One region of the Rhizobium sp. BK456 genome, then DNA from elsewhere that is predicted to be linked to it. Evidence: predicted binding sites of a transcription regulator. Region 1 holds the regulator's gene; each other region holds the start of a gene.
What was found. The regulator LexA, encoded in region 1, represses DNA repair genes until DNA is damaged. The targets are predictions, from matches to a motif close to TGTTCNNNNTGTGTTCNG.
Positions count from the first base shown of each region.

Region 2: a site for LexA is predicted at 5,705-5,722, ahead of FHX03_RS32100 (ImuA family protein). Genes of this name have one in related genera too.
Region 3: a site for LexA is predicted at 6,142-6,159, ahead of FHX03_RS08495 (putative DNA modification/repair radical SAM protein). Genes of this name have one in related genera too.
Region 4: a site for LexA is predicted at 3,530-3,547, ahead of recA (recombinase RecA). Genes of this name have one in related genera too.

Region 1 covers NZ_JACIAO010000003.1:276,447-284,431, reverse strand. Annotated here, with positions in the region: gene gltA (citrate synthase) at 1-620, opposite strand, end outside; gene FHX03_RS10960 (ComEC/Rec2 family competence protein) at 911-3,340, shown strand; gene lexA (transcriptional repressor LexA) at 3,321-4,040, opposite strand; gene FHX03_RS10950 (VOC family protein) at 4,237-5,130, shown strand; gene kdsA (3-deoxy-8-phosphooctulonate synthase) at 5,130-5,975, shown strand; gene eno (phosphopyruvate hydratase) at 6,117-7,391, shown strand; gene FHX03_RS10935 (FtsB family cell division protein) at 7,527-7,847, shown strand.
Region 2 covers NZ_JACIAO010000017.1:18,582-26,566, forward strand. Annotated here, with positions in the region: gene FHX03_RS32085 (hypothetical protein) at 1-93, shown strand, start outside; gene FHX03_RS32090 (error-prone DNA polymerase) at 206-3,463, opposite strand; gene FHX03_RS32095 (Y-family DNA polymerase) at 3,460-4,971, opposite strand; gene FHX03_RS32100 (ImuA family protein) at 4,892-5,644, opposite strand; partial or broken gene ligD (non-homologous end-joining DNA ligase) at 5,924-6,974, shown strand; partial or broken gene FHX03_RS32110 (SOS response-associated peptidase) at 7,036-7,807, shown strand; partial or broken gene FHX03_RS32115 (exodeoxyribonuclease III) at 7,848-7,985, opposite strand, start outside.
Region 3 covers NZ_JACIAO010000002.1:452,789-460,773, forward strand. Annotated here, with positions in the region: gene FHX03_RS08470 (sigma-54-dependent transcriptional regulator) at 1-851, opposite strand, end outside; gene FHX03_RS08475 (ATP-binding protein) at 856-2,727, opposite strand; gene FHX03_RS08480 (dicarboxylate/amino acid:cation symporter) at 2,952-4,286, shown strand; gene FHX03_RS08485 (glycosyltransferase family 4 protein) at 4,351-5,406, opposite strand; gene greA (transcription elongation factor GreA) at 5,434-5,910, opposite strand; gene FHX03_RS08495 (putative DNA modification/repair radical SAM protein) at 6,165-7,397, shown strand; gene FHX03_RS08500 (UdgX family uracil-DNA binding protein) at 7,397-7,985, shown strand, end outside.
Region 4 covers NZ_JACIAO010000014.1:123,056-131,040, reverse strand. Annotated here, with positions in the region: gene alaS (alanine--tRNA ligase) at 1-2,161, opposite strand, end outside; gene recA (recombinase RecA) at 2,327-3,415, opposite strand; gene FHX03_RS30255 (carbohydrate kinase family protein) at 3,644-4,588, shown strand; gene FHX03_RS30250 (pseudouridine-5'-phosphate glycosidase) at 4,674-5,600, shown strand; gene cckA (cell cycle histidine kinase CckA) at 5,865-7,985, opposite strand, start outside.

The sequences.
Region 1 (7,985 bases):
CAAGGCACAGCAAAGCACATGCGCAGGAAGTTAGAGGCGTAGTCGAGATCGTTCTTCGGATAAACGAAAGGCTGGCCGATATGGTACTTGTAGGCCATCGCGGCAAGCGTCGGCATCTTGGCGATCATACGCAGGCTGGCGACCATGCGCTGGTGCGGATCGGTGATGTCGGTGGAGTCGTGATAGAAAGCCGACAGGGCGCCGACGCAGCCGCACATGACGGCCATCGGATGCGCATCGCGGCGGAAGCCGGTGAAGAAGCGGCTCATCTGCTCGTGCACCATGGTGTGGTGCGTGACGCGATAATCGAAATCCTTCTTCTGCGCGGTGGTCGGCAGTTCACCGTAGAGAAGCAGGTAGCACACTTCGAGGAAGTCGCCATGCTCGGCCAGCTGCTCGATCGGATAGCCGCGGTGCAGCAGCACACCTTCGTCGCCGTCGATGTAGGTGATCTTGGATTCACAAGATGCGGTCGAGGTAAAACCCGGATCGTAAGTGAAGGAAGCGGTGTTCTTATAGAGAGCACCGATATCGATGACGCTCGGGCCGATCGTGCCGTTCTTGACGGCTAGGTCGACAGATTTGTCACCGATTTTTATTGTAGCGCTTTGATCCGTCATACTGATCCTCCGAAATGGCGGTGGCGCCATAAAAGCGCCATAGGGGTTAAGCGTCCTCACCGATAGCTATATGATCGCGAAGCTAATGCCAAGTTACCGTGACGGCATTTTGTGCATTGCGGCATCACCTTTTAGGCACTGCAGCGATGAGCTGCGCGCATACCGGAAGCCAATGATTCGACTGCTCTTTTGGCGGTGGCGATTTTCGCTCATATTTCAATCGATTATTCTTGCTCGTTTTGATTGAAGGTTGCATTCTGCCCGCAGGCGCGGGTGATCTTGGGCGGGGCATGGAGGAATTGACGACAGTCGAATTGCGGCCGGAAGCGGGCGCCGGCCTGGCCGATTCCCCAGGTTTTGCCGCGCCCGCGGTGGTGAAACGGTCGGCAAGGACCCAGTCCGCGATGCCGTTGCGCCACCGGCTGCCGGCCGCGGCCTCGCAATCGCTGCGTGCCGGAATCCGCATGCTGGGCGAGGAGGCCGACCATGGCCGACTGCTGCTGTTCTCGCCGGTCTTCCTCGGCGCCGGGGCGGCCTTCTGGTTTCTCGCGCCATGGGATTTTCCCCTCGTCGCGTCGCTTCTCTGCCTAGCGATGCCGGCGGTCGTGGTTCTCGTCGCCGGCCCCAGCCGGCCGGTGCTGCAGGCCAGCTTCCTGGCGTTGGCGCTTTTCGCCTGCGGCATGCTCTCAGCACAATTCGAGAGCTGGAGGGCTTCGACCGTGATCCTCGATTCATCCGTGACGACGACGGTGACCGGCCGTGTCGAACGGCGGGAAGGCGATGGACGTGGGCGTTGGCGCTACATCCTTGCCGTCACCGGCACGGAGGCGCCGGAGCTGAAGCGGCGGCCGGGGCGCATCACCGCGATCGTCCGCGGCGCCGATACGCCTTTCGAGATCGGTGACATCATCACCGGCAGGGCGCGGCTGACGCCTCCGGCAGGCCCAGCGCTGCCTGAACTCAACGATTTCTCCTTCAGTGCCTATTTCGACGGCATCGGTGCCAACGGCTTCTTCTATGGCGCTCCGGAGAGGGATTTGGGGGCGGGCCCGCAGGGTGCAATGTCGACGTCGGAAGCAATGCTCGAATGGCTTTACCGGCTGCGCAGCGGTATCGGCGATCGCATTCGATCGATCCTGCCCGGCGATACGGGCGCTTTTGCCGCTGCTCTGGTGACCGACGAGCGGCGCGCCATCTCGAATGCGACGACGGAGGCGCTGCGCCAGTCCGGCCTTGCTCATATCGTCGCGATCTCGGGCCTCAACATGGCGTTGTCGGCCGGCATCTTCTTCGTCGGCTTCCGGATGCTGCTCAGCCTCTTTCCAGGTGCTGCCCAGGCCTATCCGACCAAGAAGATCGCCGCAGCAGGCGCGCTCATCGCCGTCACCGCTTACTACCTGATCTCCGGCTTCGGGGTCTCGGCTGAACGCGCCTTTATCATGATGGCCATCATGCTGATTGCCGTCTTCTTCGATCGGCCGTCGATCAGCCTGCGCAATGTCGTGCTCTCGGCCCTCGTCATCATCGCCATTTCGCCCTCCGAAGTCCTGGGCCCGAGCTTCCAGATGTCCTTTGCCGCGACATTGGCGCTGGTATCGGGTTATCAGTTGTGGAAGGAGCGGCGCATTCGCGAAAACGCTTTGCTGAGGCTGCCGGTCTTCCGGCCGCTCGTTGCGGTCGCCGGTTTCTTCGGCGGCGTCTTCCTGACTTCGCTGATCGGCGGTTTTTCCACGGCGCTGTTTTCGATCGAACATTTTCATCGCCTGACCGCTTACGGCCTGCCGGCAAACCTCGCGACGATGCCGATCATCTCCTTCATCGTGATGCCGGCCGGGCTGCTGGCGATGTTGCTCATGCCGTTCGGTCTGGACGCTCCGCTCTGGAAGGTGGTCGGCTTCGGCCTTGATCTGGTGATCGCGGTCGCCAAGACAGTGTCCGGCTGGGGCGGCGATATCGGCGTCGGCCGCTTGCCCGCCTGGTATTTCGCCATCGCCGTGGCAGGCTTCCTGCTGCTGACGCTGCTCCGCACCCGGCTGCGCCATGCCGGCTCAGCAATCCTCGCCGTTTCGACCTTCATTCTGTTGATTCTGCCGGTTTCCCGGCCGCCGGATCTGGTGATTTCGGAGGATGGCGGTCTGGTCGCGCTCGTCGAGACCGCGGCAATGGCTTCCAATCGTGAAAACCCGCCGGATTTCATCTTCGACCAGTGGCAAAGAGCGCTGGTCCTGCCGACGCATCACCCGCCGAAGATGCTGGGTGGCCCCGCTATCCCGCCGGAGGGGGAAGACCGACGCGTCAGGCTTTCCCGCGAGCAACAGAATGAAGCAAGGACAGCGATGCGGGGGGCCGCCGCGGGCGGTGAAACAAACCGCTTCTCCTGCGTCAAAAAGGCCTGGTGCATATCAAGGCTTGGCAATGGCCGTGTGGTAAGCATCATCGACAATGCCGCTTATCTCGGCCCGGCCTGCGATGCAGCCGATATCGTCGTGACGCCGGTCCGCCTGCGTTTCAACAGCTGCCGCTCAGGCGCGACGCTCTTCACCGGTGAGACGCTGCGCAAGACCGGTTCCCTCGAGCTGCGCTTCGCAGATACCGGCCTGGAGGTCGCAACCGCATTCGAAACGCTGTCGCGGCCATGGATGCGCCAGCGCGCCTATGACTGGCGCAGCAACAGTTTTACCGAATCCGGCCTGTCCAGTGTCAGTGATAGCGGCGAATGAGGCCGACGAGCTTGCCCTGCACCTTGACGCGGTCGGGCCCAAAGATCCGGGTCTCGTAAGCCGGGTTGGCCGCCTCAAGCGCGATCGAGGCGCCCTTGCGGCGGAAGCGCTTCAGCGTCGCTTCCTCGTCATCGACGAGGGCAACGACGATGTCGCCGGGGCTTGCGGTGCTGCCGTTGCGGATGATCACCGTGTCGCCGTCGAAGATGCCGGCGTCGATCATCGAATCGCCCTTCACCTCCAGCGCATAATGTTCACCGGAGCCGAGCATGTCGGCGGGAACGACGATGTCGTGGGTATTGTTCTGGATTGCCGATATCGGAACACCGGCAGCGATTCGGCCCATGACCGGCACCGAGACCGAGTTGCCGTTGTCGGCGACGGGTTTTACAGGCGCGGGGGCGGCGACCGGCTGGGGCTTGCCGAGGCTGCCCTCGATGACGCTCGGCGAAAAGCCGCGCCGGGGCTGGATGCTGGGACTATAGGCTTCGGGAAGCTTGATGACCTCGAGCGCCCTGGCGCGGTTCGGTAGGCGGCGAATGAAACCGCGTTCTTCGAGCGCTGTAATCAGGCGATGAATGCCGGATTTGGAGGCCAGATCCAGGGCATCCTTCATCTCGTCGAAAGATGGCGGAACGCCGGATTCCTTCATGCGCTCATGAATGAAAAGGAGAAGCTCCTGTTGTTTGCGCGTGAGCATCGGCGTGTGACCCCTGATTGAAACAAATCCAGAACAGACACTATATGTTCCATATGTGTTCTGCAAGTAGCTAAATTTCCGTAAAACTTGCCGCCAACTCTTTGAGATTTTTATTTTCATTCGCCGGATTGGCACACATGTCTTGCATTGGGGGTGGTGCTGTCGCACATCTCTTATCGTTTGAGGGAGGGATATGATGAACGAGCGTTCCGCCAAACCGCACCCGCTGGATCATGTCGTGCTGCCCGTCGTCAATATCGATCTGGCCCGCGAGCGGCTCGGCAAGCTCGGCTTCACGGTTGCCGCCGATGCCCGCCATCCCTTCGGAACGGAGAATGCCTGTGTCTTCTTCGCCGACAAGACCTATCTGGAGCCGCTCGGTATCGCCAGCGTCGAGGAGAGCGAGGCCTCGGCGCGGCAAGGGAATGTCTTCACCGCCCGCAACCGGGCCTTCCGCTTCCGTTGCGGCGATGAGGGGCTTTCGGCGGTGGTTTTCGGCACCGAGGATGCCGGCCACGATCATCGGCACTTCGCTGCCGGCGGATCGAGCGCCGGCGAGATGCTGGAGTTCAGCCGGCCAATGAAGATGCCGGACGGTTCCGAAAGCGTCGGCAGCTTCAAACTGGCCTTTGCAGCGGATCTGCTTGCGCCGGACTTCTTTCTCTTTACCTGCCAGCGCATCAATCCATTGCCCGCCGACCGCGGCGCGCTGGAGACACATGCCAATGGCGTGACCGGCATCGCCGAGATCGCGCTGTGCGCGCCTGATGCCGCCGCCTACGCCGGTTTCGTCAGCCTTGCCATGGCGCAGTCGGCGGTCGAGAAAACCGGTTTCGGCGTCAATATCGCGGCGCCGAATGCGAAAATCAGCCTGATGACGCCGGAGGGGCTGGAGGCCTATTTCGAGGTTGCCGTCTTATCCGCCGACCGCGGCCTGCGCGGCCGGGCCATCCTCTTCACCGTCGCCGATCTTGCCGTGACAGAAGCGCATTTGGCTGCTAACGGAGTGACCTACACGCGCAAGAACAATCGCATTCTGGTGAAGCCGGCGCCCGGGCAGGGCACGCTTTTCGCCTTCGAGGAAAGATGATGAGCACTGATACGAATTCGGAAGTCAGGATCGGCGAGGGCGCAGGCCAGGTCACCTTTTCCAATACCGGCCGCCTGTCGCTGATTGCCGGCCCCTGCCAGATGGAGAGCCGCGACCACGCTTTCATGGTTGCCGGCACGCTCAAGGAGCTCTGCGCCAAGCTCGGCATCGGCCTCGTCTACAAGAGCTCCTTCGACAAGGCGAACCGCACCTCGCTGTCGGCCGAGCGCGGCATCGGGCTTGAAAAAGGCATGCAGGTCTTCGCCGATCTCAAGAAGGAATTCGGCTTTCCGGTTCTCACCGACGTTCATACCGCCGAGCAATGCGCCGAAGTGGCAAGGGTGGTCGATGTCCTGCAGATCCCGGCCTTCCTCTGCCGTCAGACCGACCTTCTGATCGCCGCCGCCGAGACCGGCCGTGCCGTCAATGTCAAGAAGGGCCAGTTCCTCGCCCCCTGGGACATGAAGAACGTCCTGAAGAAGCTCAACGCCAGCGGCAATCCTAACGTGCTGCTCTGCGAACGCGGCGCCTCCTTCGGCTACAACACGCTGGTTTCCGACATGCGCTCGCTGCCTATCATGGCGTCGATGGGCGCGCCCGTTATCTTCGATGCGACCCATTCCGTGGCGCAGCCGGGCGGGCAGGGCGATTCCTCCGGCGGTCAGCGGGAATTCGTGGAAACGCTGGCGCGCGCAGCGGTGGCGACCGGCATTGCCGGCGTCTTCGTCGAAACCCACCAGGACCCCGACAACGCACCGTCCGACGGCCCGAACATGGTCTATTTGAAGGACATGCCGCGGCTTCTGGAAAAGCTGCTGGCCTTTGACGCTGTCGCCAAGGGCTGACAGTCAAAAGCCTGACATGTTCGTGCTATAGCGACGATCGGACATGCAGGTCGAGGGTGCCGCAATGTGCCATTGTAATTTGCACGCCTTCGATTATGACAGGCTTCGAACGATTGATCACCCACCGAGCAGGAAGAACCCATGACTGCAATCACCGATATCATCGCCCGCGAAATTCTCGATAGCCGTGGCAACCCCACCGTCGAAGTCGATGTCTATCTCGAAGACGGCAGCATGGGCCGCGCGGCCGTTCCCTCGGGCGCTTCGACCGGCGCCCATGAGGCGGTCGAGCTGCGCGACGGCGGCAAGCGCTACCTCGGCAAGGGCGTGCAGAAAGCGGTCGATGCGGCCAATACCGAGATCTTCGACGCGATCGGCGGCATCGATGCCGAAAACCAGATCCAGATCGACAACATCATGATCGAGCTCGACGGCACGCCGAACAAGTCGCGCCTCGGCGCCAACGCTATCCTCGGTGTGTCGCTGGCCGTCGCTAAGGCTGCTGCCCAAGCCTCCGGCCTGCCGCTCTATCGCTACGTCGGCGGCGCTTCCGCGAGCCTGCTTCCGGTGCCGATGATGAACATCATCAACGGCGGCGCCCATGCCGACAATCCGATCGATTTCCAGGAATTCATGATCCTGCCGGTCGGCGCCGATACGATCGCCGAAGCCGTGCGTATGGGTTCGGAAGTCTTCCACACGCTCCGCAAGGAACTGGCCGCCCAGGGCCACAACACCAATGTCGGCGATGAAGGCGGTTTCGCACCGGGCCTGAAGAGCGCTTCGGAAGCCCTCGATTTCATCGTCAAGTCGGTCGAGAAAGCCGGCTACAGGCCGGGTGAGGACATCTACCTCGGTCTCGATTGCGCCTCGACGGAGTTCTTCAAGGACGGCAAATACGTCCTCGAAGGTGAAGGCCGCACGCTCGAATCGGGCGCCATGGCCGAATATCTGGCCGAACTTGCCGCCAAGTACCCGATCATCTCGATCGAGGACGGCATGGCTGAAGACGACTGGGACGGCTGGAAGACGCTGACCGACCTCACAGGCAAGAAGACCCAGCTCGTCGGCGACGATCTCTTCGTCACCAACTCCGCCCGTCTTCGCGACGGCATCCGCATGGGTGTCGCCAACTCGATCCTCGTCAAGGTCAACCAGATCGGTTCGCTGACGGAAACGCTCGACGCCGTCAACACGGCGCATAAGGCTGCCTACACAGCCGTCATGTCGCACCGCTCCGGCGAAACCGAAGATTCGACCATCGCCGATCTCGCTGTCGCCACCAACTGCGGCCAGATCAAGACCGGCTCGCTGTCCCGTTCGGACCGTCTTGCCAAGTACAACCAACTGATCCGCATCGAGGAAGGCCTCGGCCCCCAGGCCCAGTATGCCGGCCGCTCGATCATTCGCGGCTGATCGGATCTGCTTTCGATAATTTGACCCGCGCCCTCCCGGCGCGGGTTTTTTGTTGGCCGTTTTTACGGTCAACGAACGGTTAATCTCTGGGCGTTATGCTGAACGAATTGGTAATGCGTTCAAGAGCATGCGTGTATGTGGACAAAGCATCATAAGAAGAGAAAATTCGGCCGCTTCGTCATTCCGGCCATGACGGTCGCCTTCCTCTCCTATTTCGGCTATCATTGCATTCACGGCGATTACGGCCTGCGCGCAACGGAGACGTTCGAGCACCAGCGCGTCGCGCGTGAAAAAGAGCTTGCGATCTTGAAGGCGAAGCGCGAACATCTGGAAAATCAGGTCGCGCTTCTGAGTGATGGCTCGCTCGACAAGGATATGTTGGACGAAAAAGCGCGCTATCAGCTCAATATGTCGCGCGCGGACGAGATCGTCATATTCAACCATTATTCCAATTAACCGGAATTCGGTTAATTGGAATTTTCTTCGTATTTCCAATAGTTTAGTGCTGAATACGAGCCATGCAATTATGGCATTGCTGTGGTCATATTTCTTCCCTATGGTACGCGCCATCGAGAAACGACAAACCCATAGGGA
Region 2 (7,985 bases), on a different contig from region 1:
GGCATCGCTTTCTGGCCTGTTGTCGCGGCCCACGTCGCGCTGGGCGTTTGGTGCGCGGCATGCAGCTTGGCTTCCCCCTTTAAGGGTCGTTAGGCATCGGAGACTGAATAAAACGTTGCGAGGCAACTTCTATCATCGCCAAACTCGTATCAGTCCGTCGCCTTGAACCAATTCGAACCGGAGGCCCGTCATTCCGTCGGACAAATCACTGAAAATTCCGCGCTTTCACCTTTAGCGTATCGATATGAAGATCGGGCGTGAACAGGTCCCGCGGGACAACGGGCCTCGGCCTGTCTCTCGAATCTGGCCCACCGCCGCCGTGGGCAAACTCGTCGCCGCGTCCGGTCGGCAGCCTGAACCGGCTATCCCGACCAGCCAAACCGACGAGGTCGCCTGACAGGTCGCACAGTTGCTGGGCGACAAGATGGACCACCTCCCCTTCCCGCTGAATGCGCCCGTTGATCGCCATCATCGAGGATCCCAAGACAACGCGCCGTCGCTTCTCGAACAGTGACGGCCAGACGACGATGTTGGCGGGCCCCGTTTCGTCCTCGATGGTGATGAACATGACACCCTTGGCCGACCCGGGCTTTTGACGAACTAGAACAAGGCCTGCGGTATAAACCCATTGCCCGTCCCGAGCGTTCATCGCCTCTGCGCAGGTGATGATATTGCGTGCGGAAAGGTCCGTGCGCAGGAAGGCAACCGGATGCTGCCTTAGGGTCAATCCGGCATGGTTGTAATCTTCAATGACGTTGTGCCCCTCCGTCATCTGCCGAAGAGCAACCTCCGGCTCCTGCTGCTCTGCAATTGCCGCCATCTCGCGTTCGGCCGCGGCCGCAAACAAGGGCAAGGGTTCATCGCGCAGCGCCTTGATCGCCCAGAGGGCGTCGCGGCGTTCGAGTTTGAGCGATGGCAGGAACCCATCGGCCTCTGCAAGCTGAACAAGTGCTTCCGTTGGAACATTGGACCGGCGCCACATGTCATCCACCGACGCGAAAGGGCTGTTCATCCGAGCCGTCACGATCCGGGCGGCATCTGCGACTGCCAGTCCCTTGACCTGCCGAAACCCAAGCCGGACAGCATGCCGATCGCTGCTGCCGATCCTCTCCAGCGTGCAGTCCCAGCGCGAGCGGTTGACACAGATCGGCCGTACCTCGACGCCATGCTTGATCGCGTCACCAACAATCTGGGCTGGAGCATAAAAGCCCATCGGCTGACTGTTCAAAAGCGCTGCGCAAAAGACATCCGGGTAATGGCACTTGATATAGTTCGATGCGTAGGCGATCAGCGCGAAGGAGGCTGCGTGACTCTCGGGAAAGCCGTAGGAGCCAAAGCCTTCGAGCTGGGAAAAGGTCTTCTCGGCGAATTCCGGTGAGTATCCGTTCTTCACCATGCCGGAGACCAGCTTGTCCTTAAAGCGTGAGACGCCCCCAGTGAACTTGAAAGTGGCCATCGACTTGCGCAACTGGTCGGCCTCGCCGCCGGTAAAGCCGGCGCAGACCATCGCCACCCGCATGGCACTCTCCTGAAACAGCGGCACGCCGAGCGTTTTGCCGAGCACCGCCTCAAGTTCAGGTGTGGGATATTCCACCGGCTCCTTGCCCTCACGGCGACGGAGATAGGGATGCACCATGTCGCCCTGGATCGGACCGGGCCGTACGATCGCCACCTGCACGACGAGATCGTAGAAGGTGCGGGGTTTCAGGCGCGGCAGCATCGCCATCTGGGCCCGGCTTTCGATCTGGAAGGTGCCGAGCGTGTCAGCCTTACGGATCATCGCATAGGTCGCGGCATCCTCCTGGCGGATCTTCGACAGATCAAGATCGTCGTCCTTGTGTTCGCGGATGAGATCGAAAGCCTTTGCCATGCAGGTCAGCATGCCCAACGCCAACACATCCACCTTCATGAACTTCAGCGCCTCGACGTCATCCTTGTCCCATTCGATGATCTGGCGATCCTTCATCGTTGCCGGCTCGATCGGCACGAGATCGTCGAGACGGTCATGGGTGAGGACAAAGCCGCCGGGATGTTGGCCAAGATGACGCGGCGCTCCCATCAGCTGCTGCGCCAGTTTCAGCGTGAGCGCCAGACGCCGGTCGTCAGGATTGAGATTAAGTTCTCGGATGTTGCGATCCGGCATTTCCTCCGACCAGGACCACATGCCGGATGACAGCGCCTTGATCACGTCTTCCGGCAGGCCGAGCGCCTTGCCGACATCGCGGATCGCACCTTTTGCGCGGTAGCGGGTGACGGTGGCGCAAAGAGCGGCCTTGTCCCGCGTGTAGGTCTTGTAGATCCACTGAATGACCTCCTCGCGACGTTCATGCTCGAAGTCGACATCGATATCAGGCGGCTCGTCGCGCTCCTGGCTGACGAAGCGTTCGAACAGCAGATCGTTGGTCGAGGGATCGATCGAGGTGATGCCGAGAATGTAGCACACGGCGCTGTTGGCCGCCGATCCCCTGCCCTGGCAGAGAATGCCCTGGCTACGCGCATAACGCACGATCGAGAAGACCGTGAGAAAGTAGGGCGCGTATTTCATGGTGCGGATGAGATCGAGCTCGTGGCGCACGGTCTTCAGAACGTCAGGGGGCAGACCCTCCGGATAACGGTCGGGAATGCATTGCCAGAGATAATGCTCGAGCGAGGCCTGGGCATCCTTGCCCGGCACGACCGCCTCCTCCGGATATTGGTAGGTCAGTTCCTCGAGCGAGAAAGTGCACCGACGGACGATCTCCATCGTCCGTGCGAGTGCCTCGCGGTAGCGCGGAAACAGGCGCTGCATTTCTTCCGGCGGCTTCAGGTACCGATCGGCATGGCGCTCACGCTCGAAGCCGACCTCGTCGATCGTCGTGCGGGTGCGAATACAGGTGACAATGTCCTGCAACTGCCGGCGGCCTGGCTCATGGAAGAGGACGTCATTTGTGACGACCGTCCTCACCTTGAACCGCGCCGCGAGATTGGAAATTTCATGCAGCCGCAGCTGGTCGTTCTGCCGGCGCCGCAGACAAAGCGACACATAGGCGCGATCACCGAAGACTTCGGCCATCTTGCGCAGCTGCACCGCACAGGCGTCATCCGGCAGATCCGGCACCAGAATGCCGATCATGCCTTCGGCACAGGCGATAACGTCGTCCCAGTGCAGGATGCAGTTGTTCTTGCCGCCGCGCGACTTGCCGAGCGTAATCAGCCGGGTGAGCCTGGAGTAGGCGGCGCGACCTGTGGGATAGACCAGCACGGACATGCCATCAGCCAGATCGAGCCGGCAACCGACGACGAGGCGCAAACCCGTGGTCCGCGATGCCTCAAGCGCCCGGACAATTCCGGCCAGCGAATTGCGATCGACGACGCCGAGGGCTTCGATGCCGAGGGCCTTGGCAGTCTCGAACAGTTCCTGTGCGGAGCTTGCACCGCGCAGGAAGGAAAAATGGGTGGTGACCTGCAGCTCGGCATAGCTCATGCGAAGATCCCGTGGATGAACCAGCGATGGCTTCCGGTTTTAGGATCGATGCCATCACCGGAGCGAAACACCCAGAGACGTTCGCCGGCCTCGTCTTCGATTATGAAATAATCCCGTACCGCCTCCATCTCGGCGTCGCGCTGCCACCATTCGCCAAAAACCCGTTCCGGACCATCGGCCCGCTTGACCTTCAGGCGTTTGCCGCGCCAGGTGATGGAGACCGGCGGGCGATCCGGCAGCAGCGCAATCGCCTCGATCAGTTCCGGTCGGGCCAGCAGCCGGACCGGCCGGCGCCAATGGCCGACCCAGGTGACCTCGATCGGATCGGCCGCGGCGCTGATGCGCTGGACGGAGCGCTCGGGCACGTCGGAGGCAACGGGCGCCACCCGATAAACACGCTGGCCACGGTTTCCATAGATGTCGATCAACGGTGTGACGTCCTTGACTTCCTCCTCGACCAGCGACGAGGATTTCTGGCGCTCCTGCAGCGGCTCGGCCATTACCGCAACCAGGATGAGCTTCTCGATCCCAAAGCCGGGCTCGATCTTTTCCGTCCGATCACGAAACAGCTTTGTCAGCCAAGCGACATCGCGCACCGGTTTTGCCGTGCCGGCGCGGATTGCCTGCCGGGTCCCATCCACCTTCTCGACGATTAGATCCGCCCGGCGAACGCCAAGACCGCGCTTTTGCAGTTCCTCGATCAGGTGCACGACCAGGCGGCCGACATATTTGTTGATGGTTTCGGCCGCGCCGATCGGCTCGGCAAAGACGCGGCTGACCTCGATCAGTTCGGCAGTGCGGATCGGCTCGATCGGTTCCGACAAGCGGCCGAACATCTGGTCGATCCGCCGGCCGATCTCCGGACCGAAACGAAGCGTCAGCGGCGCGCGCGGCGTATTGGCCAATTCGCCGATTGTCTGGAAGCCGAGCGTGCGCAGATCGGTGGCGACTTTGCCAGGAAGGCGCAGCAGCGATATCGGCAGCTTCTCGACGGCGCGCGCGGTCTCACCGATCGGCACGATGACCGTATCCCGACTGATGGCGCGCGCGCACGCACGCGCCGCGCCCCAGGTGTCGGCAACCGCGACACGGGCAGTAAGCTTCCTGGCCAGGAACTGGTTGGCGATCTTCGTCACCATCGGCAGCTCGCCACCCTGCAGGTGATCGGCGCCTTCGGTATCCATGATAATGCCGTCAATCCCGTCAACCGCGACGATCGGGGAATAGAGCGTCAGCGCCCAGATCGTGATCCGTTCGAGTGCTGCGGCATCCGCCGCAGGATCCGCATCGACCAACATCAGGCCACGGAACAGCGCCTGCGCTTTCGCCGCCGGCATGCCGACATGAACGCCGGCTTGTCTGGCGGCCGCGTCGCTTGCCGACACCCAGCGCTTGGAGCCGCTCCTGGCGATCACGGCAATCGCCTGTTCAGGCGGAATGGATGGATCGGCGCGACGAATACGATCCGTCGGCAGATCCGGAAGATAGATCGAGACGACCCTTGTCATCGCACGCCCTCACGAGAAACTCAGCACACTCACCCGCTTTCACGCGCATCAATTCCAGAAACCATTGAGCCCTTCCCACACCGGGTACCGGCAGCTCTTCCGATGGCATCACGCTCACCCGCCATCGCGTGGTTGAAGCCGTCGGCTGGCCAAAATCATTGGCCTCAGTCTGTCGCCGCCATCGTCGGACCGCGAGCGCCATGGTCCCGGTTCGCTCGGCCGCCAGCTGCAGCCGGCGCGAGCCGACCATTGGCAATCGGACAAGTTCGCCGACCACGGCGCCGAGGCCGCCGAAGGACAATCCTTCCTCCATGTTGGCCAGGACGTCTTCCTCCTTGTCCGACTCGACAAAGATTACCCTATCGGCATGGAGGCCGACCTGAGCGAGTGCCGGAAAGAAGAGATCCGGACGGGTCAGGCACCAGACGATCGGGCCTTTCGTCCGCGCTGCTATCCCCGCCGCACACAGGGCTGCCGCCGCACCATCGACGGTACCCGCCCCGCCACCGGCAAATTCGTGCAAGGCGCCATAGGCCAGACCACCTCCCGGCAGGACCGCATCGATTTCCGGCACACCGAAGGAAAGACAGCCAGCCTTTCTGCCTGACACGCCCTCAAGCGAAGCGATGCGCTCGCGCAGATCGAAAATCACCCGTTCGCGGGCAGCAGTCATCGTTCACGGCTCCCTTCAAGGTCGTATTGGCGGCCAACATCATGTCGATCCAAATGCGGATGTTCTCTATCTGTTCCCGACGACTTGAAGAGTCAAGCAACCGGAGGATGGGAATATTATCCTGAACATGAGGAACCAGAAGAATACTCAGGAGAATCAGGTGGGTAGCGGCTGAAGGTTTTTTCCGAGCGGTTGCGAGCGCTAATCCCTTTGTGTGAATTGCGGGGAGAAGTCGACATCGTCACAGTGTCCTTAAGATTTTTCTGCTGAACTGTCGGCATGACGAAGCCTCCTAGACCAAAACCCCTCCTTCGTGACGCCCAGGCCCCGATCCGTTCCCGGCCCCGCAGGAAGCGAAATTCAGCCCAACACAGCTCCTGTTCGATCCCAGGCCAGACCGCGTCGAACCTGCGCTGGCGCAACTGAAGTCCCGTCCCCCAAAGGGAAACGAGTGGAGCTGGGAGCTGAAATGGGATGGCTATCGCCTCGCTGTTCACATCGAGCCTCAAGGGATAAGGATTCTCACCCGCGGCGGCCATGACTGGACGCACCGCTTTCCGGCGATCGTAGAGGCGCCCGAGCGCTCGGACCGGCGACGATGATCATCGATGGCGAGGCGGTCGTGCTTAATGAAGAGGGCCGGCCGGATTTCGGGCTGCTGCAGCAATCGTTGGGCGCATCCGGCAAACAAGCCGGCAACCGGGCCTGCGGCGCCATCTTCTACGCCTTCGATTTAAGCTATTTCGACGGGCACGATCTGCGCGGTGTCGAATACCGATCGCGCCGACATCTCCTCGATAACACGTTGAACGGAAAAGACGGCGCAATCAGGTTGTCGGAAACATTCGACACCGAACCAGCCGTCCTGCTGGAGCATGTCTGCCGCCTCGGCCTGGAAGGCATCGTCGGCAAACACCTCGATCGTCCCTATCGCTCGGGCCGGACCGGGGATTGGGTTAAGATCAAATGCGTCCAGAGCGAGGCTTTCTTCATCATCGGCTATGAGATGTCATCTGCCTCGCCTGCCGGTTTCGGCTCGTTGGCGCTTGCTGCCTATCGCGGAGCCGATCTCGTCCACGTCGGGAGTGTCGGCACGGGCTTCAGGCAAGCCGAGGTCATCAGATTGCGGAAGATGATGGACACGCTGCGCTGGAAGCGAAAGCAGCCACCCCTGCCCTATTCCGGAAGTGCCGGTATCGTCTGGGTCGAACCGACGCTGATTGCCGAGATCGAGTTTCGGGCATGGACGACAGACGGCAAACTTCGCCACCCGTCATACAAGGGTTTGCGCGAACGCCAGGACAATGCCGACGTCTTCCGGGTCGACTAGCGAAATTGGCGCCGTGAGCTAGATTGTCGTCCATTCGAGCTTGGCGGAGAACATATCTAGCATGTGCAACCTTTATCGCATGGAAGACAGGGACTGGGTCGCCAAATGGGCCCAGGACGCCGAAAGCCTGATCAACCTGATGCCGGCCTACCAGATGAACCCCGACCAGATGGGGCCGATCATCCGCAATACCCCCTGAGGGAAAGAAGCAACTGGTCCATGCGCGCTGGGGACTGCCCTCGCCGCGCTTCGCCCTTGAGAAGGCGGCCAAAGCCAGGGCCGAGAAACTGGCGGTCAAGGGCAAGGCTTTCGATCTTGAGGAGCTGGTCCGCATGGAGACCGACCGCGGCACGACTAATGTGCGCAAGCTCAATTTCCCGCACTGGACGCGATGGTTCGGTGTGGAGCATCGATGCGTTGTTCCTGTCACCAGCTTCGCCGAGCCCGACCCAGGGAGCAAACAGGAGGGAGGCAATGTGCCCAATGCCTGGTTTGCCCGCGATGAAGCAAAGTCGCTGATGTTCTTCGCTGGCATCCATGTACCGCGATGGAAAAGCGTGCGGAAGGTTCGGGACGGGCTCACGACCGATGACCTCTACGGCTTTCTGACTACGGATCCCAACGATCTCGTGAAGCCGATCCATGAAAAGGCCATGCCGGTGCTGTTGCTGTCGAAGGAAGAGACCGACACGTGGATGCGGGCGCCCTGGGATGAGGCCAAGGATCTAGCCTGCCCGCTACCGAACGATGCGCTGATCATTCTGGCGCGTGAGCCCTATGGATCTTCGATCGTGTCGAAGTCTGGCGAACCGGTGGAAGACACTCTACTGTAATCACTGGCCTTCCGGCCGGCTTCGTTCACTTCGTCTTCCGCTAATTCAGCGGCTCGTCCTGCAACTTTATCCAGACGGGGGCATGGTCGCTGGTGTGGTCCCACCCGCGCACGTGCTTGTCGACCTCCGCCTTCGACAGCCTTTCCGCGGCTTCGGAGCTCAGCAGTCCCAGAACGTG
Region 3 (7,985 bases), on a different contig from region 1:
GCTGCGACGACGCGCAGATCGACCGAGCGTACTTCATTGGTGCCGAGCGGAGTGATTTCGCGCATCTCCAGCACCCGCAGCATCTTGACCTGGGTGGCGACCGGCATGCTCTCGATCTCGTCGAGGAAAAGCGTGCCGCCGCTTGCATGTTCGATGCGGCCGGTGCGGCGTTTCTGGGCGCCGGTAAAGGCGCCGGCCTCGTGGCCGAACAGCTCGCTTTCGATGACGGTTTCGGGGAGCGCGCCGCAGTTCAGCGCCACGAAATTGCCCTTCCGGCGGTGGCTCCACTGATGCAGGATTTGGGCGACGACTTCCTTGCCGCTGCCGGTCTCGCCGGCAACGAGCACGTCGACATCGGTATCGGCGATGTGGCGAAGGATCTTCCGCAGATTTTCCATGACGGGCGTCTGGCCGATCAGCGGCGAATTCTCCTGCGCATCTTCGGCCGCCTTGCGCAGCATGCGGTTCTCCAGGATGAGCCGCCGCTTCTCGCCGGCGCGACGCACGCTCTGGACGAGGCGGTCGGCCGCAAACGGCTTGGCGATGAAATCATAGGCGCCGTCCTGGATCGCCTGAACGGCCATTGGAATATCGCCATGACCGGTCATCAGGATCACCGGCAGGTCGGCGTCGATGCCCTTGAGCATGGCGAACAACTGCAATCCGTCGATCTCAGGCATGCGGATATCGGTGACGACCGGGCCGGCAAAATCCGCGGACAGCTCGGCCAGCGCGGCCTTCGCTCCCTCATAGGCCGAGACGGAAAATCCGGCGAGTTCCAGCGTCTGGGCGGTGGCGCGGCGCAGGTCCTTGTCATCGTCGATCAGCGCAACGGGCATCGGTGCGGCCATGATCTCAAGCCTTCCTCAGATGAACGACGAACCGAGTCCCGCCGCCGTTGCTGTCAACTTCCATCCGGCCGCCGTAATCGCCGACGATATCCTTGGAGATGACCAGCCCGAGGCCGAGGCCGCTTTCCTTCGAGGTGTTGAACGGCGTGAACAGGCCCTTGCGGATCTCAGGCGAAATGCCGGGGCCGTTGTCGGCAACCGTCAGCGTCACCATCTCCCCTTCGCTTGACGTCCTGACCTCGACGCGCGCCTCGTCGGCCTTCGGCGCCACCGCTTCAAGCGCGTTCTGAAGCAGGTTGATCAGCACCTGTTCGAGGCGGATCCTGTTGCCCATGACCTGCAGGTCGGGCGGCGGCAGGTCGATGTCGAGCGTGTCCATGCGGCCGGCAAAGCGGCTGCGCAACAGCATCACGGCCCCCTCGATGACATCCTTCAAGCCGGTTGGTTCGGCGCTGCCGCGGCCTTTGCGGGCAAAACTCTTCAGGTCCTCGGTGATCGAGCCGATACGTTCCGTCAGCGCCGCGATGCTATCGAGATTTTCACCGGCCGGCGCGGTCTGGCCGCGGTAGAGAAAGGTGCGGGCGTTGTCGGCATAGGCACGGATGGTCGCCACCGGCTGATTGATCTCATGGGCGACGCCGGCCGCCACTTGGCCCAGGATCGCCAGCCGGTTGGCCTGCACCAGATCCTGCTGCACCGCCTGCAGCTTCTGCTCGGTGCTCCTGTGGCCGACGATCTCGGCCTGCAGCCGATCCCGCGCCTGGCTGAGATCCTGTGTCCGTTCGGCCACGCGCCGTTCCAATTCCTCCCGCGCCTGCTGTTCGCTCAAAATCCTGAGGGTGACCGCCTGGCGGCGGCGCAACAGGAAGGCGGCGCCCGCCAGCAGCGGCAAGAGCGTGAGCAGCGCCAACATACGGGCCTCGCGAATGCCCGCATCGACGGACGGCCCCAGCGCCACGAGATGCTGCAAATGCCAGGCGGTCGCGGGAACCGGCATCCCGACATCGAGAAAGCTGGTTTTTCCTGCGCTTCCCGGCATGACGACTTCGACGATGTCGAGGTTCTCGCCGAGACTTCGCACAGTATCGAGCGGCAGCGGCTGCAGCGGCGCATCGCCGAATTGCAGACTTTCGCGGATCGTCGTCAGCCGGTCCCCGGGGATCCGGCCGATCGTCATGAACCGCCAGGAGGGAACGCTGGTGATGAGGACGATGCCGCGATCGTCGATGACATAGGAGGGGGCGTCCGTGGCGCTCCAATCCGCTTCGACGTCGTCGAACTCGACCTTGACCACGACGACACCGAGCAGCCCGCTGCTGCCTGATATCCGCTCGGAGATATAAAGGCCGGGTTTCTTGCTGACTGTGCCGAGCGCGAAGTGCTCGGCCTGTCCTTCAGCGACCGCACCCTGAAAATATTCCCGAAAACGATAGTCGTTGCCGACGAAGCTCGTCGGTTCGCGCCAGTTGCTAGCCGCAACCGCCATGCCGTCCTTGTCGATGACATAGATGACCGCAGCCTTGGTTCCCGCCGCCAGCGTCTCCAGCTTCTGGCTGAGCCGCTCGAAGGTGCCGGCATCGTTTCCCGCAAGGGCTGCGGCGAGTGCCGTATCCTGCGACAGCACGAAAGGCAGCGCCCGGTATTTTTCGAGAACCGTGCGCAGCAATGCCGCATTCAGCCTGGCATCGGTGCGGGCCTGTTCTTCGAGGGCCGCCTCGGCATGGCGCCGGCCGATCTCGCCGCTTGCCCACAGACCGAGGGCGGCGGCAACAAGCGCGATCACTGCATAAGCCCACCACATCCGGCGGATGCGGTGCCGCAGGGGCAGGGAAGGCCACAGCGATGACAGGGACAGGGACATGGCGAATTTGTGCATTTTTCTGCACTAGTTGCAAATGGATTTGTGCGGATTTCCGCGTTTCTTGATGGGCTTTCATCGGTCGTGGAAATTTTTATTAAATAAAATCAACGCTCTAGTCAGGTACGTCAAAACTGGCACAGTGATTGCGAAGGAGATGGCAACAACGGCTGAGCTGTTGGATTGAAGCGAACGGCTCGGGAGGCCGGAGTTCGTTCCGGACGAGCCTTAAGGAGGACATCATGATCGCAGCACCATTTGATGCAGTCGCAGACAGCAAGGGCAAGAAGCCCTTTTATTCCCATCTTTACGTTCAGGTTCTCGCCGCTATCGCCGCGGGTATCCTTCTCGGCCATTTCTATCCCGAACTCGGCGCGCAGCTGAAGCCGCTCGGCGATGCCTTTATCAAACTCGTCAAGATGATTATCGCGCCGGTCATTTTCCTGACGGTGGCGACCGGCATTGCCGGTATGAGCGACCTGAAGAAGGTCGGCCGCGTCGCCGGCAAGGCGATGCTGTACTTCCTGACCTTCTCGACCTTGGCGCTGGTCATCGGCATGGTCGTCGCCAATGTCGTCCAGCCCGGCGCCGGCATGAATATCGACCCGGCGTCGCTGGATCCCACCGCCGTCGCCACCTACGCCTCGAAGGCGCATGAGCAGAGCATCGTCGGCTTCCTGACCAATATCATTCCGACGACGATCGTCGGCGCCTTTGCCGATGGCGACATTCTGCAGGTGCTGTTCTTCTCGGTGCTCTTCGGCATCGCGCTTGCCATGGTCGGCGAAAAGGGCGAGCAGGTCGTCAATTTCCTCAATGCTCTGACGGCGCCGGTCTTCAAGCTCGTCGCCATCCTGATGAAAGCTGCCCCGATCGGCGCTTTCGGCGCCATGGCCTTCACCATCGGCAAGTACGGCATCGGATCGATCGCCAATCTCGCCATGCTGATCGGCACTTTCTACCTCACGTCGCTGCTCTTCGTTCTCGTCGTTCTCGGCGCCGTTGCGCGCTATAATGGCTTCTCGATCCTGGCGCTGCTGCGCTACATCAAGGAAGAGCTGCTGCTGGTTCTCGGCACCTCGTCGTCGGAGGCCGCACTTCCGGGCCTGATGAACAAGATGGAAAAGGCCGGCTGCAAGCGCTCGGTCGTCGGCCTCGTCATCCCTACCGGCTATTCCTTCAATCTCGACGGCACCAACATCTACATGACGCTGGCGGCGCTGTTCATCGCCCAGGCAACCGGCATCAACCTCTCCTGGGGTGACCAGATCCTGCTGCTCTTGGTAGCGATGCTGAGCTCCAAGGGTGCCGCAGGCATCACCGGTGCCGGCTTCATCACGCTTGCCGCCACGCTCTCCGTCGTGCCCTCCGTGCCGGTCGCCGGCATGGCGCTCATCCTCGGCATCGACCGCTTCATGTCGGAATGCCGGGCGCTGACCAACCTCGTCGGCAATGCCGTGGCGACGATCGTCGTGGCACGCTGGGAAAACGAACTGGATACCGCGCAGCTCGCCAGGGCCCTGGGCGGCCAGACAGAAGAAAGCGCTCCGGCCGCCGGACTGCAGCCGGCGGAATAATCAGCACGATTGTTGGCAATCTTTGCAGCGGCCCGTTATCCGACGGGCCGTTTCGCTTTCTGCTTCAGCGGTTGCCGCCGAGAAGACGGTCGTAAATGGCGCCGATCGCGTTTGCTTCCTTCTCCAGCGCAAAATTCGCTCTGACATGGCGCAGTGCATTCTCGCCATGCGCGACCGCCAGACCGGGATCGGCGATATAAGGCGCGATCGCCCGTGTCAGCGCTTCACTGTCGCCGGCCGCCACCACCGATCCGGTCTCACCTTCGGCTATGAGCTCGGCATAGGCGCCGGCGTCCGATGCCACCACCGCCGTTCGCGAAGCCATGGCTTCGAGCGGGGTCAGCCCGAAACCCTCGTTGCGGGAGGGGGCGACATAAAGCGTCAGGCGGCGATACCAGACCTTGATATCGGGCACTTCGCCGAGGAAGAGGATTCGGTCGCTAAGGCCCGCGGCGGCGACATCCGCCTTGAGCTTGTCTGCGAAGGCGATGTGCTCCGCCGTCACCCGGCCGGAGACGACGGCCGTCCATTCCGGGTGCTGTGGCAAGAGTTCGATCATTGCACGGACGAAAAGATCGGTGCCCTTCTGATGGCGCACGCGGCCAAAACAGCCGACCAGATAACGGCCCGGCAGACCGGTGGCGGCAATGCCGTCTTCTGCCGTTGCCGGCGGATGGAACAGCGAAAGGTCGACGCCGTGTTGGATGACCGTGTGCGGCACCTCGAGGAACGAGCCGGAGCGGTCGCTGGTCGCGATCACCGCGTCCATGCGGCGGATCAGCCATTTCGTATAGGCGGTATGGCGGCGCTGCGCGGCCGAGGTGAAGATGAGTTTCAGCGGCATGCGCAGGAGATGGCGAAGCAGGATGCCGACGGCCATCTCATTGTTGCGGCGGGCGTGCCAGACACGCCGCCGCCGGCGCGGCGGCGGGCGCCAAAGGCCAAGGAGCTGCGACCATCTCAGCTTCGCCAAGCCTTCCGGCAGGCCGGGGCCGAGCGTTGCGATCCTCATGCCGAGCCGGATCTGGCAGGGGATGAGCTGGACGATGGTCGACGTGACGCCGGAGAGCCGGCGCTTGAAATTGGGCGCGATGATCTCGACGTCACGCATATCAGGCAAGGGAGGGGTCTCGTCTGTGGCGGGCGGTCAGCCCCAGGAAACCTGAAGGATTTCGTAGGCCTTGGAGCCGCCGGGGGCATTGACCTCGATGGAATCGCCGACTTCCTTGCCGATGAGCGCGCGGGCGATCGGCGAGGATATGGAGATACGGCCGGCTTTGACGTCGGCTTCCTGGTCGCCGACGATCTGGTAGGTCTTTTCTTCTTCGGTGTCCTCGTCGACGAGCTTCACCTTGGCGCCGAACTTGATCTTGTCGCCGGACATCTTCGTCAGGTCGATGACCTCGGCGCGCGCCGTCAGGTCTTCCAGCTCGCTGATGCGGCCTTCATTGTGGCTCTGGGCTTCCTTGGCGGCGTGATATTCGGCGTTTTCGGAAAGGTCGCCATGGGCACGGGCTTCGGCGATCGCCTCGATGATTCGAGGGCGCTCCTCCTGCTGACGCCAGCGCAGCTCTTCCTGCAGCTTGACGAAACCACCCGGTGTCATTGGTACCTTTTCAACCATTTTTCTGTCCTTCACTCCTTGTATCCACGCAGCAGGCGCGAACACAAAAGAAAACAGGTCCCGAAGGGGAGCTTCGGAACCGTGCCACAATCCTAGTTAAGTGCTTATAGCAGATCGCCAAGGCCGATTTCCAGAAAATTCGCATTAACGAAAAAGCGAGCCGCCGCCACAGCGGGTCATCAGGCGCAAAAACGCGCTCAAGGCCGGATCGCCGCGATTGACTTTGTTCGTAAGAACATATAGTGAACATACTGATGAAGAAATCGCTAACAGAACGCTTGGCCATCCTTTCCGATGCTGCCAAATATGATGCTTCCTGCGCCTCCAGCGGCACGGTGAAACGCGATTCGGCTGCAAGCGGCGGGCTCGGCTCGACCGAGGGATCCGGCATCTGTCATGCCTATGCGCCGGATGGGCGATGCATTTCGCTTCTGAAAATACTGCTGACCAATTTCTGCATCTACGACTGCGCCTATTGCATCAATCGCTCCTCGAGCAATGTCGAACGGGCGCGCTTCACGCCCGAAGAAGTCATTTGGCTGACGCTGGAATTCTACCGCCGCAACTATATCGAAGGCCTGTTCCTGTCCTCGGGCATTATTCGCTCGTCCGATTACACGATGGAAGAGATGGTCCGCATCGTCCGCGAACTGCGCGTGACGCATAATTTTCGCGGATACATCCATCTGAAATCGATCCCCGAGGCGTCGCCGCGTCTGATCGAGGAGGCGGGGCTTTTTGCCGACAGGCTGTCGCTCAACATCGAGTTGCCGACGGATAATGGCATCAGCCGCTTCGCGCCGGAAAAGAAGCCCGCCAATATCCGCCGATCGATGGGCGATCTGAGGCTGAAGATCGAGGCCGCCGGCGAGCCGACGCTGCGCACGAAGAAGCGTCAGCGCTTCGTGCCGGCCGGCCAGAGCACGCAGATGATCGTCGGTGCCGACGGCGCGAATGACGCGACGATCCTTGCGACCAGCGGCCGGCTTTACAGCAGTTACGGCCTGAAGCGTGTCTATTATTCCGCCTTTAGCCCGATCCCGGATTCATCGAAAAACCTGCCGCTGATCAAGCCGCCGCTGATGCGCGAACACAGGCTCTATCAAGCCGACTGGCTCTATCGGTTCTATGGGTTCGGCATCGACGAAATTACCGCCAACCAGACGGGCGGCATGCTCGACCTCAACCTCGACCCGAAGCTTGCCTGGGCGCTCGCCAACCGGGCCGAATTTCCCGTCGATATCAACAAAGCCGAACGTGAACGCCTACTGCGCGTTCCCGGTCTCGGCACCAAGACGGTCAAATCAATCGTTTCGGCCCGCCGCTTTCGCCGGCTGCGGCTCGACGATCTTTCGCGGCTCGGCATCTCGATCAAGAAAGTCCAGTCCTTCGTCTCGGCGGAAGGCTGGTCGCCGCGCCGGCTGATCGACCGCCCGGATCTTCGCGCTATGTTCGAGCCGAAACCTGAACAATTGTCGCTGCTATGATGCGCCGGGTCGTGCTGGCGGGACGGGGCGATCTTGCCGAATGGCGCGATGCCGCGCGCGCCTTTGCCGCCGCCGGCATTTTGCCTGAGGAGATCGACTGGCGGGAAAAAAGCGCAGAGGCGGATCTTTCGTTCCAACGCGACGCCATGCCGCCGGTGCCGGTGACACGCAAGCCGATGACGGTGCCGCCCGCCTTTATCGAGCTTGCCGAGACGGTCCTCTGCCACTCCGACCCGGCGCGGTTCTCCTTGCTTTACCGCCTGCTCTGGCGGCTGCAGATGGACCGGCAACTGCTCGAAGTGGCCTCCGACGAGGATGTCGTGCGGGCTCGCCTGATGGCAAAAAATGTCCGGCGCGACGCCCACAAGATGACGGCTTTCGTCCGTTTCAAAGAGGTTGGTGCGGCAGCTGCTGGCCGTCGAAAATTCATCGCTTGGTTCGAGCCGGACCATCATATCGTCAGGCGCACGGCACCCTTCTTCCAACGGCGCTTCACCGATATGGATTGGCTGATCGCCACGCCCAAAGGGTCGGCGGCCTGGGATGGCGAGCGGCTGACGATCAGCGATGCCCCCTGCGAGAAGCCCA
Region 4 (7,985 bases), on a different contig from region 1:
GATCGTCCTGCTCAGCCAGATATTCGCGCGCCGATTCACCGGTCAGCGCTTCGATGCGGCGAACCCCGGCGCCGACGGCACTTTCGCCGAGAACGCGGATCAGGCCGATCTGACCGGTGGCCGACACATGCGTGCCGCCACAAAGCTCGACCGAGTAAGGCTTGTTGCTCTTTGCGCCATGAACGCCTGTGCCCATCGAGACGACCCGCACTTCATCGCCGTACTTCTCGCCGAAGAGCGCCATGGCGCCTTCCTCGATGGCGTCGTCGACGCTCATCAGCCGGGTCGTGACAGGAGAATTCTGCAGCACGATCTCGTTGGCCATATCCTCGACGATCTTCAGCTCCTCGGTCGACATCGGCTTCGGATGCGACACGTCGAAACGCAGGCGCTCGGGCGCGACCAGCGAACCCTTCTGGGCAACATGGGTGCCGAGCACTTCGCGCAGCGCCTCGTGCAGCAGGTGTGTTGCCGAGTGGTTGGCGCGCAGCCGCGAACGGCGGGCGTGATCGACGGTGAGAACAACCGCATCGCCGCTCTTGAATGCGCCTTCGACAACGACGCCGGAATGCACGAAGAGGCCTTCGCCCTTCTTCTGCGTGTCCGATATCTCTATTCTGCCGTGGTCGGACGAAATGATGCCGGTATCGCCCATCTGACCGCCGGATTCGCCATAGAACGGCGTCTGGTTCACGACGATCTGCACCTTGTCGCCGGCCTGGGCTTCTTCAGCAGCAGCCCCGTCCTTGACGATCGCCTGCACCACGCCTTCGGCGGTTTCGGTGTCGTAACCCAGGAATTCGGTTGCCCCGTTCTTTTCCCTAAGCTCGAACCAGATGGTTTCGGTTGCCTTCTCGCCGGAACCGGCCCAGTGCGAACGGGCTTCGGCCTTCTGGCGCTGCATGGCATCGGTAAAACCGGAGATATCGACGCCGATCTCACGGGCGCGCAAAGCGTCCTGCGTCAGGTCGAGCGGGAAGCCGTAGGTGTCGTAGAGCTTGAAGGCGGTCTCGCCGTCCAGCATGTCGCCCTTGCCGAAATCCGTGGTCGCATCCGACAGCAGCGACAGGCCACGCTCCAGCGTCTTGCGGAAGCGGCCTTCTTCGAGTTTCAGCGTCTCCGAGATCAACGCTTCGGCACGCACGAGTTCCGGATAGGCGCGGCCCATCTCCTGCACCAGCGTCGGCAGCAGCTTGTACATCAGCGGCTCCTTGGCGCCGAGAAGCTGGGCGTGTCGCATGGCGCGACGCATGATACGGCGCAACACATAGCCGCGGCCTTCATTCGACGGCAGCACGCCGTCGGCGATCAGGAAGGCCGAGGAGCGCAGATGGTCGGCGATGACGCGGTGGCTGGCGCTGCCCTCAGCCTTGGCGCCCATCGTCTCTTCGATGGCGCCGATCAGCGTGCGGAACAGGTCGGTGTCGAAGACGCTCTGGACGCCCTGCAGGATGCAGGCCATGCGCTCTAGACCCATGCCAGTATCGATCGACGGACGCGGCAGCGGATTGCGCACGCCGGGTTCGATCTGCTCGAACTGCATGAAGACGAGGTTCCAGAATTCCAGGAACCGGTCGCCATCCTCCTCCGGCGAACCGGGAGGGCCGCCCCAGACGTTCTCGCCCTGGTCTATGAAGATTTCAGAGCATGGGCCGCAGGGGCCGGTATCGCCCATCTGCCAGAAATTGTCGGAGGTCGGGATGCGGATGATCTTGTCGTCGGACAAGCCGGCGATCTTCCTCCACAGCGTCGCGGCTTCCTCGTCTTCGGAATAGACGGTGACCAGCAGGCGATGTTTCGGCAGATCGAAACCTTCGGTGACGAGCTTCCAGGCAAGCTCGATCGCATTCTCCTTGAAATAGTCGCCAAACGAAAAGTTGCCGAGCATTTCGAAGAAGGTCAGGTGGCGGGCGGTATAGCCGACATTGTCGAGGTCGTTATGCTTGCCGCCGGCGCGCACGCATTTCTGCGAGGTGGTCGCCGTGGAATAAGGGCGTTTCTCCAGGCCGGTGAAGACGTTCTTGAACTGCACCATGCCGGCATTGGTGAACATCAGCGTCGGGTCGTTGCGCGGCACGAGCGGGCTCGACGAGACGATCTCATGACCGTTCTTCTTGAAATAGTCGAGGAATGTCGACCGGATATCGTTCACACCGCTCATGCTATGCCCTTCAATGCTGCCGGAGGCAGGTAAATCTAAATCCATCGGCTTTTAACGTTCACCTCCGCCACTGTCCAGCAGACAAACAAAACCGGCCGCATTCTGATCAGGGAATGCAGCCGGCTTGGATTTTCAAAGGGACTGGCGGAAAACCGATCGCGAAAATCACATTTCCGCGGCAGCGTCACCATCATCGGGATCCGGTCCGCCGTTCTGCAGGAAGCGGTCGGCGATCAGGCCGGCATTCTGGCGCAGCGACAGCTCGATCTCACGGGCGAGATCCGGATTGTCGCGCAGGAAGGTCTTGGCGTTTTCGCGGCCTTGGCCGAGACGCTGGCTGTTATAGGAGAACCAGGCACCGGATTTCTCGACGATGCCGGCCTTGACGCCGAGATCGACCAGTTCGCCGGTCTTGGAAACGCCCTCGCCATACATGATGTCGAATTCGACCTGCTTGAAGGGCGGCGCCATCTTGTTCTTGACGACCTTGACGCGGGTCTGGTTGCCGATCACCTCTTCGCGCTCCTTGACCGCGCCGATGCGGCGGATGTCGAGGCGCACGGAGGCGTAGAACTTCAGCGCATTGCCGCCGGTTGTCGTCTCAGGCGAACCGAACATGACGCCGATCTTCATGCGGATCTGGTTGATGAAGATCACCATGGTGTTCGACTTGGAAATCGAAGCCGTGAGCTTGCGTAGCGCCTGGCTCATCAGGCGCGCCTGCAAGCCGGGAAGACTGTCGCCCATCTCGCCTTCGATTTCGGCGCGCGGCGTCAGTGCGGCGACCGAGTCGACGACGAGAACGTCGACGGCGCCAGAGCGCACGAGCGTATCGGTGATTTCGAGCGCCTGCTCGCCGGTATCGGGCTGCGAGATCAAAAGGTTCTGCAGATCGACGCCAAGCTTGCGGGCATAGACGGGATCGAGCGCATGTTCGGCATCAACGAAGGCGCAAATGCCGCCCTTCTTCTGCGCTTCGGCAATGGTCTGCAGCGCAAGCGTCGTCTTACCCGAGCTTTCCGGCCCGTAAATTTCGATGATACGGCCCCTCGGCAGACCACCAACGCCAAGTGCGATATCGAGGCCAAGCGAGCCGGTCGAGATCGTCTCGATCTCGACAACATTCTCGTTGGAGCCGAGTTTCATGATCGAGCCCTTGCCGAACGACCGCTCTATCTGTGAGAGTGCCGCTTCAAGCGCTTTGCTTTTGTCCACCGATTTGTCCTCTACCAGCCGCAATGAATTCTGAGACATCCGATCCACCTTTAGGTTATTGAAGCCGCCCAAGCAATGTCGAGTTTGTACCCCATTTGTTCTATTCCCGCAATAGGCGATCAAACGATTGAAAGAAAAAGGTAAAACAGCCTGTGTTCTATATTTGTTTTATCGATGCAAAGCAACGGCTTAGGCCTTATGCACCGGCTTTGCCGCAGCTGCTAGCACCGTCTCGATTCGCGCTTCGGGCATCGGAAGGCGGTTGAAATGAAGAAAAAGATTCTTGTTCTCGGCGGCGCCCATATCGACCGGCGCGGCCGGATCTCCGGCGAAACGGCGCCGGGCGCCAGCAATCCCGGCACCTGGTTCGAGGAGCCGGGCGGCGGCGGCTTCAATGCGGCCCGCAACCTGGCAAGGCTCGGTTTTCAGGTGACGATGATTTCGCCACGCGGCGGCGACCCCATCGGCGAGATGGTCGGGGAAGCCGCCGATTTCGCCGGCATCGACGACCGGCCTTTCGTGTTCCTCGACCGCAAGACCCCGAGCTATACGGCGATCATCGAGAAGGACGGCAATCTGGTGATCGCCCTTGCCGACATGGATCTCTACCGATTCTTCGTGCCGCGGCGTCTCTCCATCCGCTGGGTGCGCGAAGCTTTCGCCGCCCATGATCTCATTCTTTTCGACGCCAACCTGCCGGAGGAGACGATCGCAGCGATCGTTGCCAAGGCACATTCCCTGGCGAAGCCGGTCGCTGCGATTGCCATCTCGCCGGCCAAGGTCGTCAGGCTGAAACCGTGCATCGCGGATATCGACTACCTGTTCCTGAATGAAGCCGAGGCCGCTGCCCTTGCCGGTGAACAGCCGGAAGACGCTGCCGGCTGGCCGCCGCTTCTGAACCAGATCGGCATCAGGAAAGCCGTCGTCACCCGCGGCCGCCGCGAGCTCGTGGCACTTTGCGAGGGCCGCGCCGTGACGCTGCAGCCGCCGATCGCCGACACGGTCGCCGACGTCACCGGAGCCGGCGATTCTCTTGCGGCCGGCACGCTTGCCGCCCTGATGCTCGGTCTGCCGCTCGAAGAGGCCGTTCGCCACGGCACGGCTGCCGCAACGCTCACCGTGCAGTCGCGGCACGCCGTCAACGAAAATCTGACGCCGGATCTCTTGAATGCGGCGCTTGCCCTTGTTCCCGAGGTCAGAATTCTGCATTGAAGCCGCTATATTAAATAGTCGAGCATGAGGTGCGAAAACCGCTGACACGCTTCGGCATCATGCTCATCGACGACAGGACAACATCATGACCAAGCCCATTTCGCCCCTTCTGCCGATCGCCTATTCGAAAGAGGTTGCCAGCGCCAAGCAGCGCGGCGCGCCGCTGGTGGCGCTGGAATCGACCATCATCACCCATGGCATGCCCTATCCCGGCAATATCGAGATGGCCCGCAGCGTCGAGACGATCATTCGCGAACAGGGCGCGGTGCCGGCAACCATCGCCGTCATTCATGGCACGCTGCATATCGGCCTTGAAGCCGGCGAACTGGAGCAGCTTGCCAAGGCGACCGAAGTGATGAAGGTATCGCGCGCCGATCTCGCCTTCGCGATCGCCGAGCGCCGCACCGGCGCCACCACGGTGGCCGCGACGATGATTGCCGCCGCCCGCGCCGGCATCCGCGTCTTTGCCACAGGCGGCATCGGAGGCGTGCACCGAGGCGCCGAGGAAAGCTTCGATATATCGGCCGATCTCGAGGAACTCGCCCGCACCGGCGTCATCGTCGTCTGCGCCGGCGCCAAGGCGATCCTCGACATTCCGAAGACGCTGGAAGTGCTGGAAACCCGCGGCGTTCCCGTCGTCACCTATGAGAGCGAAGAATTCCCCGCCTTCTGGTCACGCGCCTCGGGCATCCGCAGCCCACTGTCGCTGAACAGCCCGGCCGCCATCGCCAATTTCCAGACGGTGCGCGAACAGCTCGGCATCGACGGCGGCATGCTCATCGCCAATCCGGTGCCGGAAGCCGACGAGATCGCCCGCGAAGAGATGGAGATCTACATAGAGCGGGCACTCGACAGCGCCGAGCGCGACGAGATCACGGGCAAGGCGGTGACGCCTTATCTGCTCTCGACCATCTTCGATCTGACGGACGGCCAGAGCCTGAAGACGAATATTGCGCTGGTCGAGAACAATGCGCGGCTGGCGGCTGAGATTGCCGTGGCGTTGGGCGAGTGAGGCCTACGGGGCAGGCCGGAATCGCCTTGCCAGACAGCTGCTGCCGTTCCAGCCCCCTCTGCCCTGCCGGGCATCTCCCCCACAGGTGGGGAGATTGGCTAGACGCAATGGCTTCCCCAAACAATTGGCGTCGCAGCTCGCCGGAACGTTGATGTGGCGAGAAGGTTCCGCCGCTTGTGATCTCCCCACAGGTGGGGAGATGCCCGGCAGGGCAGAGGGGGCGGCCGCGGCACGCCCTGTCTACTAAGGCGATGCCGGCTGCCCTCACCCGTCCAGCGTCTCCTTCACCACCACAGCTAATTGCTTCAGCGAAAACGGCTTCGGCAAAAACCCGAATTTCGCGTCCGGCGGCAGGTTCCGGGCAAAGGCATCTTCGGCGTAACCCGAGACGAAGATGAATTTCATGTCGGGATAGGTCTTGCGCAACTCGCGCAGCAGCGTCGGGCCGTCCATCTCGGGCATGACGACGTCGGACACGACGATGTCGACCTTGCCTTCCAGCTCTTCCAAGATGGCGAGCGCCTCGACGCCCGAGCCGGCTTCGTGCACGGTATAACCGCGCGTTTCCAGCATGCGCTTGCCGCCGCGGCGCACCGCCTCCTCGTCTTCGACGAGAAGGATGACCGCCGATCCCGTCAGGTCCTCCGGCTGTTGCGCCGTTGGCGCCTCCGGCCGAATGCCGATCTCGGCGACGGCGCTGTCGATCGCACCCGCTTCCGCGGCCACCGCCGGCTCCGGGATGTGGCGCGGCAGGAAGACCCGGAAGGTCGTGCCCTTGCCGACTTCGGATTCCGGCTGGATATAGCCGCCCGATTGCTTGACGATGCCATAGACCATGGCGAGACCAAGCCCGGTGCCCTTGCCGACATCCTTGGTGGTGAAGAAGGGCTCGAAGATCTTGTCCATGATTTCGGGCGCGATACCGGTGCCGTTGTCGGCGACTTCGATCAGCACCATGTCCTCAGCCGGCATGTAGGAATAGTTGAAGGCGGAGACCTCGGAAGCAGTCAGGTTTCGGGTGCGCAGCGTCAGTGTGCCACCCTCGGGCATGGCGTCGCGCGCATTGACGCAGAGATTGATCAGCACCTGTTCGAATTGCGAAAGGTCGGTTTTGACGGGCCAGAGGTCGCGGCCATATTGCACGTCGAGCTTGACATTGGTGCCGGAGAGCAGCCGGTCGACCAGCATGCGCAGGTCGCCGACGACATCGGTGAGGTTGAGCACCGAGGGCCGCATCGTCTGCTTGCGCGAGAAGGCGAGCAACTGGCGCACCAGCGCCGCGGCGCGGTTGGCGTTGCGCTTGATTTCCATCAGGTCGGCAAAGCTCGCATCGGCCGGCCGTGCCTGCAGCAGCAGATGGTCGGAGGAAAGCAGGATCGCCGTCAGCACATTGTTGAAATCATGCGCGATGCCGCCGGCGAGCGTTCCGACGGCATTCATCTTCTGCGTCTGCGCCATCTGCGCTTCCAGCGCCTTCTGCTCGGTCACCTCGACGGCGTAGACGATCGCCGCCTCCTCGGGCGCCTCGTCGCTCTGGTCGATGACGGCGTTGACGTAGAAACGGAAATAGCGCGCTTCGTCGGTCGGCGTGCGGGTATCGAGGGGCGCAATGTCGCCCTGCCGGTCCTTGGCCGCTGCCAGCGCCTCGGCGAGTTGCGGCCGGTCGCTTTCCTGCACGATGGTTTCGAGATGCGGCGCCTTTTCGAGATCGTCGCGCGAGACGACGCCGGAGAACATCTTCAGGAACGGTGCGTTGGTCCGCAGGATGCGCCCCTCCCCGTCCACCGAGGCGATCGCCATCGGCGTATTGTTGAAGAAGCGGGTGAACCGCATGGCGGCGGCCGAAGCGGACTGGCCGCCCGCCTCGCTCTTTTCACGCCCCAGCACGATCGTCCGGCTTTCGCCGGGTGCGCCGTCGCGCATCGAGGTGACGCTGTGGATGATCTGCACCGGCAGGCTCTGGCCGTTGGTCTTGCGCAGGTCGAGATCGAGCGTCACCGTCTTCTTCAGGCCGGGTTCGGCCTGCACCGACTGGATGAGCGCCAGCCCCTCGCCCGCCACCACGTCGCCGATGGTCATCGAGCCCGGCACGAATTTGGTGAGATCGAGGCCTAGCCACTCGGCAAGCGTGGCGTTCAGATAGAAGATCTCGCCCTTCCTCCCGGCTGAGAAGAAACCGGCCGGCGCATGGTCGAGATAGTCGATCGCGTTCTGCAATTCCTTGAAGAAGCGCTCCTGGTCGTCCCGCTCCGTGGTGATATCGGTAATCTGCCAGATCTGCAGCGGCTTGCCGCCGTTTTCCTCCGGCTGCAGCAGCCGCGCCTTCAGCCGATACCAATGGGCGCCTGAGCTGTTGCTGCCGGGGCCGACGGCGCGCAGCAGGCG